DNA from 2 places in the Sphingomonas chlorellae genome. Region 1 is predicted to be linked to the other one. Evidence: predicted binding sites of a transcription regulator. Region 1 holds the regulator's gene; the other holds the start of a gene.

Region 1 (7,319 bases):
TCGCGGCGTGCGGCGTCCCGGTGGCGAAGCACGGCAACCGCGCCGCATCGTCCAAGGCGGGTGCGGCGGACACGCTGGAGGCGCTGGGCCTCGACCTCGACCGCGCGGCGGCGCGCGCCGAGGAGAGCCTGAACCGGCTGGGCATCGCCTTTCTGTTCGCCCAGCACCACCATCCGGCACTGGCGCGGCTGGGGCCGATCCGCCGCAAGATCGCACGCCGCACGATCTTCAACCTGATGGGGCCGCTCGCCAACCCGGCGCACGTCACGCGCCAGCTGATCGGGATCGCGCGACCCGACTATGCGCCGATCTATGCCGAGGCGCTCGCGCAGCTCGGCACCGAATGCGCGGCGGTGATTTCGGGCGAGGAAGGGCTCGACGAGCTTTCGACCGAGGGGGTGAGCATCGCGGTCAATGTCGGCACCGCGACGCTGCCCGGCCGGATCGTTCCCGAGGATGCCGGATTGCCGCGCCATCCGCTCGCCGCGATCCGCGGCGGCGACCCCGCGTACAACGCACTCGCGCTGCGCCGGCTGTTGCAGGGCGAGCATGGCGCGTATCGCGACGCGGTGCTGCTCAACGCCGCCGCCGCGCTGATGATCGGCGGCGCGGCCGACACGCTGACCGACGGCGCCGCGCGCGCCGCCGAGGCGATCGACAAGGGCCTTGCCAACCGGCTGCTCGACTGCTGGATCGATTTCGTATGACGACGATGCTCGACACCATTCTGGAGACCAAGCGCCGCGAGGTCGCCGAACGCCGGCGCGCGCCGCGCGAATACCCCGCCCCCACCGCGCCGCGCGGGTTCAAGGCCGCGCTCGACGCCAGGGTGGCGGCGGGCGGGTTCGGGCTGATCGCCGAGATCAAGAAGGCGAGCCCGTCCAAGGGGCTGATCCGCGCCGATTTCGATCCGCCCGCGCATGCCCGCGCCTATGCCGAGGGCGGTGCGGCGTGCCTGTCGGTGCTGACCGACCATGATTATTTCCAGGGACATGAGGACTATCTGATCGCCGCCCGCGCGGCCTGCCCGCTGCCGGTGCTGCGCAAGGACTTCATGGTCGATCCCTGGCAGGTGGGCGAGGCGCGCGCGATGGGGGCCGACGCGATCCTGATCATCGTCGCCGCGCTCGACGACGGGCAGATGGCGGAGATCGAGGCCGCGGCGATCGAGGCGGGCATGGACGCGCTGATCGAAGTGCACGATGCAGCCGAGCTCGAGCGGGCATTGCGGCTCAAGTCGCGCCTGATCGGGGTGAACAACCGCAATCTCAAGGACTTCAGCGTCGATCTTCGTCGCACCTATGAACTGGTTCGGCTCGCGCCGGCGGGATGCACCTTTGTCGCCGAGAGCGGGCTGACATCGCGTGCCGACCTCGACGCGATGGCGGCGCATGACGTGCGTTGCTTCCTGATCGGCGAGGCATTGATGCGCCAGCCCGACGTCGCGGCGGCCACGCGGGCGCTGATCGGCTGAGGCGCCTGCGCGGTGCGGTAGGGAATCCACAACCATCCGTCTTAACCGCGCCTTCAGCAACGCGGTCCAGAGTCCGGCACGGGCGCTGGGATTAGACCAAGAATGTACCAGTTACTGGGATCGGCAACGCTGTTTTCGCTGCTGCCCGACATCCATTCCTCGACCGACCTCCCCGATCCGGCGGCGTGCGATTTCGAATCGGCGGCGATCGAACTGGCCGAGGACGAGCATGGCTGTGCGGTGCTGTGTCTGGGCGCGCACGCCGCGACGCTGAGCCTGCCCGCCGCCGAGGCGCTGGCCGCCGCGCCCGAGGCGACGCTGCGGCTGGCGACCGGCGAACGCATCGCCGGACGGATCGAACCCGGCGACAACGCGCGCGCGCTGTTCCGTTATGCCGAGCCGATCGACGTGGTGGGCGTGCTCGCGCGGACGCTTGCCGCGCTTCCCGCCGACCGCCGGCGGATGCCGCGCGTCGCGATCTGGCACAAGGCGACGCTCCGGTGCGGCGACGACACCGATTTCGTGCTGGTGCGCAACATCTCGCAGCGCGGCGTGGGCATCGAGACGAGCCGCCCGCTGGCCGAGGCCGACAATGTGCAACTGCTGCTCGACGCGCTGACGCCGCTGAGCGGCACGGTGCGGTGGGTGAACGGCCGCCATGCCGGGCTGGCGCTCGACGACGAGATCGGCTGGCAGACGCTGATGCCGTGGCTCCGCGCGCTGCCGAAGCACAGCCAGCCGGCCGCGCCGGTCGACGGCGCCGAGGCAGGGGCGATCATGCCCGACCTGCGCGCGATCCGCATCGACCTGCCCGTCCGGCTGCGGCGCGGCGTGCAGTGGTGGAACGCGCGCGCACGATCGCTGACGCGCAACCTGGTCGAGCTCGAGACGCGCGCCGGCTGTGCGCCGGGCACGAACCTGTGGGTGTCGTTGCCGGGCATCGGCGGCGGCCCCGCCAATGTGATCGACGCAGCCCCCGACCGGCTGCTCTGCGCGTTCCGCCTGCCGCTTCCCGAACGCGCGATGGGGCTGGCGCGGGGGCATCTGAGCCACGACTGACCCGAGACGACGCGCGAACACGCGGCATCGCTTGACAGCGCACGGGAACATTGCGTAAACGTTCCTCGTCTGTTCTGGACGGAGGACCTGGATGCTCACGCGCAAGCAGCACGAGCTCATCTGCTTCATTGCCGATCGACTGGCCGAGACCGGGGTTTCGCCCTCGTTCGAGGAGATGAAGGATGCGCTCGACCTCAAGTCGAAGTCGGGGGTGCACCGGCTGATCAGCGCGCTGGAAGAGCGGCAGTTCATCCGGCGCCTGCCCAACCGCGCCCGCGCGCTGGAAGTGCTGCGGATGCCCGAGCGTCCCGAGGCACGGAAGGGCCATGGCAGCGCCCGCGCCGCCGCGGCGTCTCCTGCGCCTGCGCCCGCCGCACCCGAGCCGCCGCGCGCCGCCAACGACGTCATCGAGATCCCGCTGCACGGGCGGATCGCGGCGGGTACGCCGATCGAGGCGCTCGAAGGCTCGTCGATGCTGCCGGTTCCCGCGGCGCTGCTGGGCGCGGGCGATCATTATGCACTCGAGGTATCGGGTGACTCGATGGTCGAAGCGGGGATTCTCGACGGCGATTATGCGCTGATCCGTCGTACCGAAGTCGCGCGCGACGGCGAGATCGTGGTGGCGCTGATCGACGACAGCGAGGCGACGCTCAAATATTTCCGTCACGAGGGCGCGATGATCCGGCTCGACCCGGCGAACCGTGCCTATGACGCGCAGCGCTATCGCCCCGATCAGGTGCGCGTTCAGGGCCGGCTGGCCGGGCTGCTCCGCCGCTACTGAGGCTGGGGCGCCCCCGGCCGCCGGTGTGCGCGGGCCTGGGGCGCGACTTCGGCCGGAAGCACACGCAGCGGGCGTTCCCACGGATGCCCGGCGCCGGTGCGGACGGTGGCAAGGCGTGCCGGAAAGCGGATCGCCACCCCGCCCGTCCGCGCCAGCAGCGGGCGATCGAGCCGAAGCCAGCGCGGCACGCATCCGCGCGGCAGGGCGCGGTCGCTGACGACGAGGTCCGCCGCGGCGCAGAGCGGCAGCAGCTGCTCCCGCGCGATCGGATAGGGGCTTCGCGTCGCGACCACGCGCCAGCGCCCGTCCGGACGAACGATATCGACGACGCACAGATCGGGGCTGCACCGCGCCTCCGGCAACGGATCGAACGCATCGAGTGCGTCGAAGGGCGGTGGGCTGCCCGCGCTTTCGCCGAGCATCGTGCGGACATAATCGCCCGCACGCTCCCGCAGCAGCCGCACCGAACCATCGGCGGCACGCAGGGCGACGTGGCGGCCGTCGCCGGTGACGATGAGGTCGGGCGGCGGCGTGGCGACGGCCCAGAGCGCTCCGGCAAGGATCGGCGCCGCGCCCAGCAGGCGCAATCGTGTCCGCCACAGCGCGAGCCACAACCCGCCCGCGACGATCAGCGCGAATGCCCCGCCCGGCATGGCGGGAAGGCTGGCGTTGGCGCCGGGCGCTGCGGCGACGAGATGCGCGAGCCCGAGCAGCAGGCCAAGCGCCCTGCCCGCCACCCACCAAAGCGGCGCCCCCAGCCCGGCCAGATCGAGGAGCAGCGCCAGCGCCTCGACGGGCATGATGACGAAGGTGGTCAGCGGGATCGCGACAAGGTTGGCGACCGATCCGTAGAGCCCGCTGCGATGGAAATGGAACAGCGCGATCGGCGTCAGCGCCAGTTCGACGACGATGCCGGTGACGAGCAGCCCGGCGAGCGCACGCCCCCAGCCGGCAAGCCGCCCCTCGTCGCGTGCGGCGAACCAGCGTTCGATGCGGGGCGATTCGTGGAGCGCGACGATCGCGGCGACGGCCGCAAAGCTGAGCTGGAAGCTGGCGCCGACCAGCGAGGCGGGTGCGACGAGCAGCACCACCACCGCGCCGGCCGCAACCAGGCGCAGCGTCATCGCCTCACGCCCCAGCACAAGCGCCAGCAACACGAGCAACGCCGCGACGCACGACCGCAGCGTGGGCACCTGCGCGCCGGTGAGCCAGGTATAGCCGATCGCGGCGGCGGCACCGGCAAGCGCCGCGACCAGCGGCAGGCGGACGCGCAGCGCAAGGCCGGGCACGAGCACGAGCAGGCGGAGCGCGATCGTCATCGCCGCGGCGGTGACCGCGCTGACATGAAGGCCGCTCACCGAAAGCAGATGCGCGAGCCCCGAACGGCGCATCGCCTCGGCATCTTCGGCGGCGATCGCCCCTTCATCGCCGGTCGCCAGCGCCGCGGCGATCCCCCCGGCGCTGCCGGGCAGCCGGTCGAGAATGTGCGCGGTGAGCGCGGCGCGCAACCCCGGCCCCTGCGCGGGGGACGCGACGACGAGCACCGGCGGATCGAGCGCCCGCCCGACCGCCCCCAGTCCGTCGAACCAGGCCGCGCGCGCAAAGTCATAGGCACCGGGCACCGCCGGCCCCGGCGGCGGCATCAGCCGCGCGCGCAGGGCGATACGGCTCCCCGCGACGATGCCCGCCCCCATATCGGCAGCCGCGACATTGACGCGCACGCGCGGCGGCAGGTCGCCCCGCCCGACCGGCGCGAGCGTCAGGCGGACGAGATCGCGGGCGACGAGCGACTCGACGCGTTCGACCCGCGCCTCGAACCGCACGATCGCGGGGCGGGCGAGCACCGGGGCGGCGACCCATTCGGCGCGCGTCCAGGCGAGCAGGCATCCGGCGGCGGCGAGCAGCGCGCCGACTCCGACCAGCCGCGACAGGCGTCCCCCGCGCGGAAGGAGTGCCGCCGCCAGCGCTAGCGCCGCCATCGCCGCGAGAAATCCGCACCACCGCGCAGAATCGGGCAGGACGAACCAGGCGAGCACGCCCGCGCCGAGCACGACGGGTATCCACAGAACGATCTGGTCGCGCTCGCCGTCGAGCCAATGCTCGACGCGCGCCGCCGCCCGCTGGCAAACGTCGCGGACCCTCCCCATTTGTAGGGACGGGAACCCCGTGCTAGGGGCCTCGGCGGCTGATCTGGCCATCGAATAACCAGTCTGGGAGCATGCGCGGTTGAGCGCAACATCTGAAAGCGGCGCCCGGCGCGTCGTCACCCGTTTCGCACCTTCGCCGACGGGTTTCCTCCACATCGGCGGTGCGCGCACCGCGTTGTTCAACCTGCTTTACGCACGCCATCATGGCGGCAGCTTCGTGCTGCGCATCGAGGATACCGACCGCGTCCGATCGACGCAGCCGGCGATCGACGCCATCCTGGACGGGATGAAGTGGCTGGGCCTCGAATGGGACGGCGAGCCCGTCTATCAGTTCGCGCGCGCCGCTCGCCATGCCGAAGTCGCGCACGAACTGCTCGCGCGCGGGCACGCCTACAAGTGCTTCGCGACGCCCGAGGAGCTCGAGGCGATGCGCGAGGAGCAGAAGGCGAAGAAGCTGCCGCTGCGCTATGACGGCCGCTGGCGCGACCGCGATCCGTCCGAGGCGCCCGCCGGCGCGCCGTTCGTGATCCGGCTGAAGGCGCCGCGCGAGGGCGCCGTGACGATCGTCGACGAGGTCCAGGGGCCGGTGACGGTCAACAACGCCGAACTCGACGATTTCGTGCTGCTGCGTTCGGACGGGACGCCGACCTATATGCTCGCGGTCGTCGTCGACGATCACGACATGGGCGTGACGCACGTCATCCGCGGCGACGACCATCTGAACAACGCCTTCCGCCAGCTCGCGCTGATCCGTGCGATGGGCTGGCCCGAGCCCGTCTATGCGCACATCCCGCTGATCCACGGTGCGGACGGCGCCAAGCTGTCGAAGCGGCACGGCGCGCTGGGCGTCGATGCGTATCGCGATTCGCTGGGGATCCTGCCCGAAGCGCTGTCGAACTATCTGCTGCGACTCGGCTGGGGCTATGGCGACCACGAGATCATCAGCCGCGAGCAGGCGATCGAATGGTTCGAGCTGTCGGGCGTCGGAAAATCACCATCGCGGTTCGATTTGAAGAAGCTGGAGAACCTGAACGGTCATTACATCCGCGAGGCCGACGACGCGCGGCTCGCGGCGCTGATCGCGCCGCGGCTGCCGGTCACGCTCGACGACTCGCAGCGCGATCTTCTGCGCCGCAGCATGGGTGTATTGAAGCCGCGTGCCGCGAATCTCGTGGAACTCGCCGAGGGCGCGATGTTTCTGTTTCGCACTCGCCCACTGGGATTGGACGAAGATGCCCAGGCTCTGCTAGGGCCGGAGGCACGCACGCTCCTGACCCGTGTTCATACGGCGCTTGACGCGCTCGTAAGCTGGGATACGGAGGCGATTGAAGCAGCGGTACGCACCGTTGCCGAGGATGCGGGTGTCAAGCTCGGGGCCGCAGCGCAACCTTTGCGGGCGGCGTTAACCGGACGGCGCACTTCGCCCGGTATCTTCGACGTCCTTGCGCTGCTGGGACGGGACGAGAGCCTGGCCCGCATCGCTGACCAGATGACCAAGCCCGACTGAACCCGGGCAAGATAGGGACAATGAGTATGAGCGACACCGCAAAATTGCAGGTAGCGGGCAAGGACGGCGACTATCCGGTCCTGACCGGCAGCGTCGGCCCCAGCGTCGTCGACATCCGCAAGCTCTACGCCCAGACGGGCATGTTCACCTACGACCCCGGCTTCACCTCGACCGCTTCGTGCGAGTCGGGCCTGACCTATATCGATGGTGACGAGGGCGTGCTGCTCCACCGCGGCTATCCGATCGGGCAGCTGGCCGAGCATTCGAGCTTCATGGAAGTTTCGTACCTGCTGCTCAACGGCGAGCTGCCGAGCCAGGACGAGCTGAAGAAGTTCACCCACACGATCAGCC
Region 2 (7,319 bases), on a different contig from region 1:
GCGAATCAGCGTGAATTCCTCTGCCAGCACGGTTTCATAGGCATCGGGCAGGGCTTGCGGGAAATGCGCACGCGCGCCCTCGCGGACCAGGTGCTCCAGCCAGTCCTGCGGCTCCCATCCCTCGGGCACCGGCTCGTGCGGATATTCGTATTTCAGGTCGTCGAGCGTGAAGGCGATGCGTGAAAGCAGGTCGGCCGTCGCCGCGATCGCCTCGGGGCATGCCGCGAACAGCCGTGCCATTTCGCCCGGCGACTTGAGATGGCGTTCGGCATTGGCGGCCAGGCGGCGGCCCGCGGCGTGGATGCTCACGCCCTCGCGGATGCACGTCATCACGTCGTGGAGCGGGCGACAGTCGGGCGTGGCATAGCACGCATCGTTGGTCGCGATCAGCGGCACGCCCGTTGCGGCGGAAAGCGCCTGTGCCTGCGCCAGTCGCCGCGCATCGGCGCCGGTGCGATGCATCGTGACGGCGCGCCAGACCGCGTGCGGGCGCACCGCGCACAGCCGTTCCAGCACCGTCGGGCCGCCGCCGGTCGCGATCAGCAGCAGATCGTCGGCATGATCGAGCAGGTCGGGCAGATAGAGGATGCAATCGCCCTTGTCGGCGCGCCGGTTGCCCAGCGTCAGCAACCGCGTCAGCCGCCCCCAGCCATGGCGCGTGGCGGGATAGGCGACGATGTCCGGTGTATCGTCGGCAAAGACCAGCCGGGCGCCGACCGCCAGCCGCATCCCGCTCGCCGCTCCGCCCAGTTCGCGCCAGGCGACATGCGCACGCACCACGCCCGCCACGGTGTTGCGGTCGGCGATGCCGATGCCCCGCATTCCCAACGCCTGCGCGTGCGACACCATCGCTGCCGGGTGCGATGCCCCGCGCAGAAAGCTGTAATTGGTCGCGGCCGCCAGTTCGGCGAAGTCCGGGGGCGCGTTCATGCGAACAGCCCGTGCAGATACCAGCAGGGGTCGGGCTTTTCGTCGTAAAGGCCGTGGCGGAAGATCCAGAAGCGCCGCCCGTTCGCATCCTCGATCCGGTAATAGTCGCGCGTCAGCCCCTGATTGCCGGGTTGCTCCCCGCCCCGCCGCCGCCACCAGGGCGCGGCAATGCGTTCCGGCCCTTCATACAGGCGGACTTCGTGCAACTTCTGCTGCCAGCGAAAACGATGCGGCGGACCGTCGGGCACCTGTGCGATCACCTCGACCGGCTGCGGCGGGTCGAACAGGAAAAGCGGACGCATCGGCGGCTCGCCCGGCGGCGGCGGGGGCCATGAGGGTGCGGCGGGGTGGCGAAGCGCCGGCAGCGCATGCTGCGCCTGTTCGGGCAGATGGGTGTCCTGCGGCGCCAGGCGCACCAGGCATTGCGGCCCCAGCCGGGTGCTCAGCCGGTCGACCAGATCGGCGATCGTCTGCGCGTCGCGTTCGGTGCCGTCGAGCGCGGGCTGGGCGGGTGCCAGCGGCTCGGCGGCGGCGACGGCAAGGCGGATGCTGTCATAGCCGAAGCCCGGGTCGAGCGGGTCGGCAAGCGCGGCGATCCGCTCGTCGAACAGCCGCAATACCGGCGCCGGATCGCGCGTCGGCGCGCCCGTCTCGATATCCAGCCGGTGACGCGCACCGTCGCTGCGGCACAGGGTGAGGCGAAAGCGTCGCCCGCCCAGCCCGCGCCGCTCGAGTTCGTCCGCCGCCGCCTGCAACAGGTCGCGAAAACAGGCGGCGACCGCATCCTGGTGCCCGATCGGCTCGGCGAAGCGCCGTTCGAAGCGCAACGGCGCCGCGGGCGGCAGCGGGTCGAGCGGCGCCTGCGCCTCCCCCATCAGCAGGTTCAGCGCGGTGACCGCCGCCATGCCGCATCGCGCGGCGATGGTCGCGGCCGGGCGAGCTGCCACCTCGCCCACCGATTTCAGCCCGGCCCGCACCAGCGCCTGCGTCGCCTCTGCCTCCAGTCCCAGCGCGACGACGGGCAGCGCGCGGATCGCGGCCGCCGTATCGGTGACGGGCAGGCGCGCATGACGGGCGAGCGCCTGCGCCGCCGCAATCGTATCGGCGACGGCACAGCGCACCGTCATGCCGCGCGCCGCCATCGTCGCCTCCACCTCGGCAACCAGGCCGGGCTCGCCGCCGAACAGGTGTGCGCATCCGGCAATGTCGATCACGATCGCGTCGGGCGGCACCGGCATGACAAGCGGCGACCAGCGGACGCAATCGCGCGCGAGCTTTTCCAGCCAGTGCCGGTCCGCCGCCGCGTCCATGCCCGTCGTGAACAGCGCGGGCAGCCGCGCGCGCGCGTCGGCGAGCGTCAGGCCGGGGGCGAGCCCCAGCGCCTGCGCGCGGGCATCGACCGCGGCCAGCCGCAGCGCGCCGCGCACACTTTCGATCAGCGCCAGCGGCGCGTCAGGCGGCGTTGCGGGTTCCTGTCGCCGCAACCGCTCGGCGGACAGGAACGGGAACCACATCGCCAGATGGCGGCGCTTCCCGGAACAGGCATTGGTCACGATCCCACTCCAATCGCCAGTGCAGGCCGCCGGGGCCGCCCTTCTGGCGCAGCAGTTCGATGTCATAGGCGGGGGCGCCCGGGGCGCGGCCCGGCAGCGCGCGCGACGGGGCGGCGGCAACGCGCCATCGGGTCTGCGCCGCGCTCGGCGCCGGTTGCGAATCGGGGCGCAGCAGGAACAGCGTGACGCCCGACTTCTCCGCTGCCAGCGCCAGACGGCGACTGGCCGTCAGGTCGAGGTCGCGCAGCGCCCCCCGACCTTCGACGACCACCGCCCCCAGTGCCGCGCAGCGCAGCGCATCGACCGCGGCGCGCAGCAGCGCCTTGTCGTCGTCGACCTGGCCCAGCAGCCATGCGCCGGGCGGGACGCCCAGTTCGGCCCAGCCCGGAGCCTGGAGCACGCCTCCTGCCCGCACGGCGCGACGCGATCGCAGCCACAGCATCGTCCGCCCCGCCGCCGTTCCCGCCGCCATCCCCAGGGCAAGGCCTGCGACCGCCGGGGCATCCTCGGGCGCCGCCGCGTGGAATTCGTGCACGGCGCCCATGACCAGCCCGCCGCCCAGCGCGGCGTCGACCGCACCGACGCCGATGGCGCGGCGCGCCGGAAGACCGGGGCGCAAGGAAGGAAGGGCGAGTCGCATTTGTTCACTTTATGTTCTTAAGGGGCCGGCGATCAAGATGGGGCATCCACGGGGCACGACTGCGCCGCCACGCCATCCCGCCATGCGGCCACCCTCTCGCGCGGGCGCGGTTCACGTCGCGCGCCTTTCGCGCGGATCGCTGTGCGCCCTGCCGGCCCGCGCTCCTCCGCGCATGATATGTACGACAAATAAGCGCTCCACGTCACCAAAGTGTCTTGAACGAATCAGAGTATACGATATTCTTTCCCTGCTTCCTCCAACGTGAGGGAGCCCAAAGGGGAGGATAACATGAAGTTTCGCACCACGGGTGCGAGCGCGCTCGCGCTCGGCCTCGCCTTGTGCCAGCCTGCGCACGCACAGGACAGCGCCGCCACCACCGCCGACGCCACCGCTGCCGAGGCACAGGACGATACTGCGCCGCGCGCCGAGGAAAAGCCCGGCCATGGCGAGATTCTCGTCACCGGCACCCGCATCCGCCGCACCGATGTCTCCACCGCCACGCCGATCACCGTCGTCGACAAGGAAATGATCTCGCAGCGCGGGCTCGGGCGGCTCGACGAAACGCTCAGCGCGATTCCCCAGATCGCACCGATGCTCGGCGAGCGCGGCAGCAACGATCCCCGGCTCGGGCCGGCGCGGATCAACCTGCGCAAGCTCGGCACCGGCCGCACGCTCAATCTGCTCAACGGCGAGCGGATGACCAACGACGTCAACATCATCCCCTCGGCGCTGATCGAGCGCGTCGACGTGCTCACCGGCGGCGCCTCGGCCGTCTATGGCTCGGACGCCATCGCCGGCGTCGTCAACTTCATCGTCAAGCGCCGCTACCAGGGCATCGAACTCAATGCCGAGGCGAGCACGCAACAGAGCACCAACGACAACCAGTTCATGCTCAAGCTGCTCGACCAGTCGGGCTATCCGCGCCCCGACAAGACCGTCTGGGGCGGCCAGCAATATTTCGTCAGCCTCACCGCCGGCACCAACTTCGCCGACAATCGCGGCAATATCAGCCTGTTCGGCAGCTTCCGCCGCACCGTGCCGATGGCGTTCAGCAAGTTCGATCACACCGCCTGCCCGGTCTATCAGAATCCCCAGAACCCGGTTCCGCCGCTGCAAAAGAACGACACCTGGTCGTGCGGCTTCACCGAATACAACCCCTATAACTGGTTCTATGCAGGCGGTTCGGAATGGACCAATGCCAAGGACGGTTCGCGCGACTGGCGCCCCTATGACTATAACGACATCGTCCGCGTGCCGCAGCGCGATTATCTCCAGCGCAGCGGCCGCACCTACAATGCCGGCGGCTTCTTCAGCTTCGACTTCAGCTCCTCGCTGAAATTCGACACCAACTTCCTCTACACCCGCTACAAGCAGGAGGGACAGAACGCCCAGGCGGTGGGCTTCTATTCGCCCGAGTTCCAGATGCCGTGCGACAACCCGTTCATGAGCGCGCAGCAGGCGGCGATCGTGTGCGGTGCCAATGCCGGGGTGGCGGGCGCGACGGCGCCCTTCTCGATGACGGTGTTCCGGCCCGACTATGCCAACGAATATCGCAACGACATCACCGACTGGCGCGGCGCGGCGCATCTCAGCGGCGACATCACGCGCGAAATCCGCTTCGACGTCAGCGGCCAGAAATCGCGCCGGATCGAGAAATATCTGGGCACCAACATCTTCGACTACTGGCTGATGAAAGACCGCTTCGCCAACGCGATGAAGGTCGTCAACTATAACGGCAAGCCGACCTGCACCTCGGTGATCGACGGCACCGATCCCGCCTGCGTGCCGCTCGACGCCTTCAGCACGCAACAGCCCGATGCCAAGGTCTGGGACTATATCACCCGCACCGGCGGCAGCCGGGTCCAGATCGACCAGATGGTGCTCAACGGCTCGGTCTCGGGCACGCTCGGCGCGCTCGGCCTCAAAAGTCCGCTCGCCGACAGCGCGCTCGGCTTCGCGGTCGTCGCCGAACATCGCTGGAACCGCGTGTCGGAATCGGGCAGCGGCGCCTATGACTGGTGGTCGCGCTATGCCTCGTCCGACGTGGTCGACGAGCTCGGCGGCGAACTCGAACTCCCGCTCGTCCAGAACAAGCGCTTCGTCGAGGAACTGACCGTCAGCGGCGCCTATCGCATCTCCGACTATCGCTCGCTCGAAAAGCTCGTCCACACCTGGAAGGTCGATTTCACCTATCGGCCCTTCGCCGGACTGGGTTTCCGCGGAAGCCTCAACAAGGCGCTGCGTCAGGGCGTGCTCGAACGGCTTCAGACGGCCAATCCCTATACCGGCACCTTCCGCGACTTCTGCGCGCCGCCGGCCACGGGATCGTCGCTCACGCGCTATTCGTTCGAAAAATGCGCGGCGAGCGGCATCACGCGCGCGCAATATGACGCGCTGGGCAGCTATGCCGGGTGCGACGTCAACGGGCTGTGCCAGGTGCTCTACCGCCCCGGCGGTAACCCCGATCTTCAGCCCGAGCGCTCGCGCAGCGTCACCGCGGGCATCGTCGCCCAGCCGCGCTTCCTCCCCGGCTTCACCGCGTCGGTCGACTATTTCGCGATCAAGATCACCGGCGCGTTCGAATGGATCCGCACCGATCTGGTCGCCGACCAGTGCTTCAACCAGCAGGTGTCCTTCTATTGCGGGCTCATCAAGCGCGATCCGACCACCGGCGCCGTCACCGAAATCAACGCGCGCTACATGAACTCGGGCTTCATCGAGACCAAGGGCGTCGATTTCGGGCTCAGCTATGCCTGGGCCAATCCGGGCCGGCTCGTCGGCACCGATATCGGCCGGCTCAACTTCGGCTTCAACGGCACGCTCAACACCACCTATAACCGCCAGTTCGCGCCCAATGCGCCGGTCTATTCGTGCCTCGGCTATTTCGGCTTCTTCTGCGCCGAGCCCTCGCCCAAATACCGGCATTACGCGACGCTCGGCTGGGACATGCCGTGGAAGGGCAACGTCACGCTGATCTGGCGCTATGCCTCGCCGACGACCAACTCGAAACTGGCGCCCAACGCCCCGCTCGCGTCGCGGCCGTCGCCGACCAATACCGACAGCTATCCGCTGATCCCGCGGATGCCCGCGCTCAGCCTGTTCGACCTGTCGGTCAGCTATCCGCTGTCGAAGCGCGTCGACGTGCGCTTCAACGTCCAGAACCTGTTCGACAAGGATCCGCCGATCGTCGGCTATGCCGATGCGGGCACCGGCGCGTGGTTCAACACCTATCCCCAGTACGACTCCTGGGGCCGCACGCTGCGCCTCGCGCTGCGCGCGCGCATCTGGTGAGGCACTCGCCGCCCCGGCCGCCATCGCGCCGGGGCGGCAATGCCCCCCCTTCATCACCCCGCCTTCAGCACCCTGCCTTCATCACCCCCGCCGTCATTCCCCGCGCGGCACCAGCGCCAGCGCGGCCAGCCCGCCCAGGATCAGCGTCAGCGCCGCACCCGCGATCACCGGCAGGCCGCCGTCGATCCATGGTGCCGTCAGCGCCGTGCCGCCCGACGCCGTCGCCAGCACCGCCAGCACGACCAGCGCCGCCGCACGCGCGTCATCGGCGCCCGCCGCGACGATCGCGGCATGAAATCCGGGCGCCCCGCGCACGCCCAGCCCGGCATTGACGATCGCGAACAGCGCGACGATCACCGCCAGCCGCGCACCGCCCGCCAGCGCATAGGCGAACAGCGCGAACGCCCCCGCCGCACTCATCAGCGATCCGGTCACGATCGCGCGCGCCGCGCCGATCGCGCGCACGATGCGGCCGGTCAGGTTCGCCGTCACCGCAAAGCACAGGATGCCGCAGATCTGGAGCGTCACGAACGCGCCGATCCCCAGCCCCAGCGTGCGTTCGAACACCGCCGGCACGCCGAACACGAACACCAGCAAGCCGCCCAGCGTCCCGGCATAGCCCAGCGCATGGCCGATCAGCGCGCGGTTGCGCAGCAGCCGGGCATAGCTTCCGGTGCGCGGCCGCGCGGCCGGCCGCGGCAACAGGTGCGGCCAGCGCAGCATCGCTGCGGCCAGCATCAGCGCGACCATGCCCAGCGTCAGGAACCCCGCGCGCCAGCCGAACCGGGCGAGCAGCCAGGCGCCCGCCAGCGGCGCGAGCGCAGGCGCCATCGCCTCGATGCTTCCCAGCGCGCCCAGCGCCCGCACCGCGTCCTGCTCGCCGTGCAGCGCGCGGATCATCCCCG

The links. The regulator LexA, encoded in region 1, represses DNA repair genes until DNA is damaged. The targets are predictions, from matches to a motif close to GTTCCNCNCTTGTTCT.
Region 2: ACT3CF_RS07985 (ImuA family protein) is a predicted target of LexA. The motif match lies at 3,126-3,141, and genes of this name have one in related genera.

The regions. Positions count from the first base shown of each region.
Region 1 is NZ_JBQXXM010000003.1:10,361-17,679, reverse strand. Features, by position in the region: gene trpD (anthranilate phosphoribosyltransferase) at 1-707, shown strand, start outside; gene trpC (indole-3-glycerol phosphate synthase TrpC) at 704-1,474, shown strand; gene ACT3CF_RS08845 (PilZ domain-containing protein) at 1,577-2,533, shown strand; gene lexA (transcriptional repressor LexA) at 2,625-3,314, shown strand; gene ACT3CF_RS08835 (ComEC/Rec2 family competence protein) at 3,308-5,461, opposite strand; gene gltX (glutamate--tRNA ligase) at 5,541-6,968, shown strand; gene ACT3CF_RS08825 (citrate synthase) at 6,995-7,319, shown strand, end outside.
Region 2 is NZ_JBQXXM010000002.1:358,791-366,109, reverse strand. Features, by position in the region: gene ACT3CF_RS07995 (error-prone DNA polymerase) at 1-930, opposite strand, end outside; gene ACT3CF_RS07990 (Y-family DNA polymerase) at 927-2,444, opposite strand; gene ACT3CF_RS07985 (ImuA family protein) at 2,383-3,123, opposite strand; gene ACT3CF_RS07980 (TonB-dependent receptor domain-containing protein) at 3,412-6,414, shown strand; gene ACT3CF_RS07975 (MFS transporter) at 6,508-7,319, opposite strand, start outside.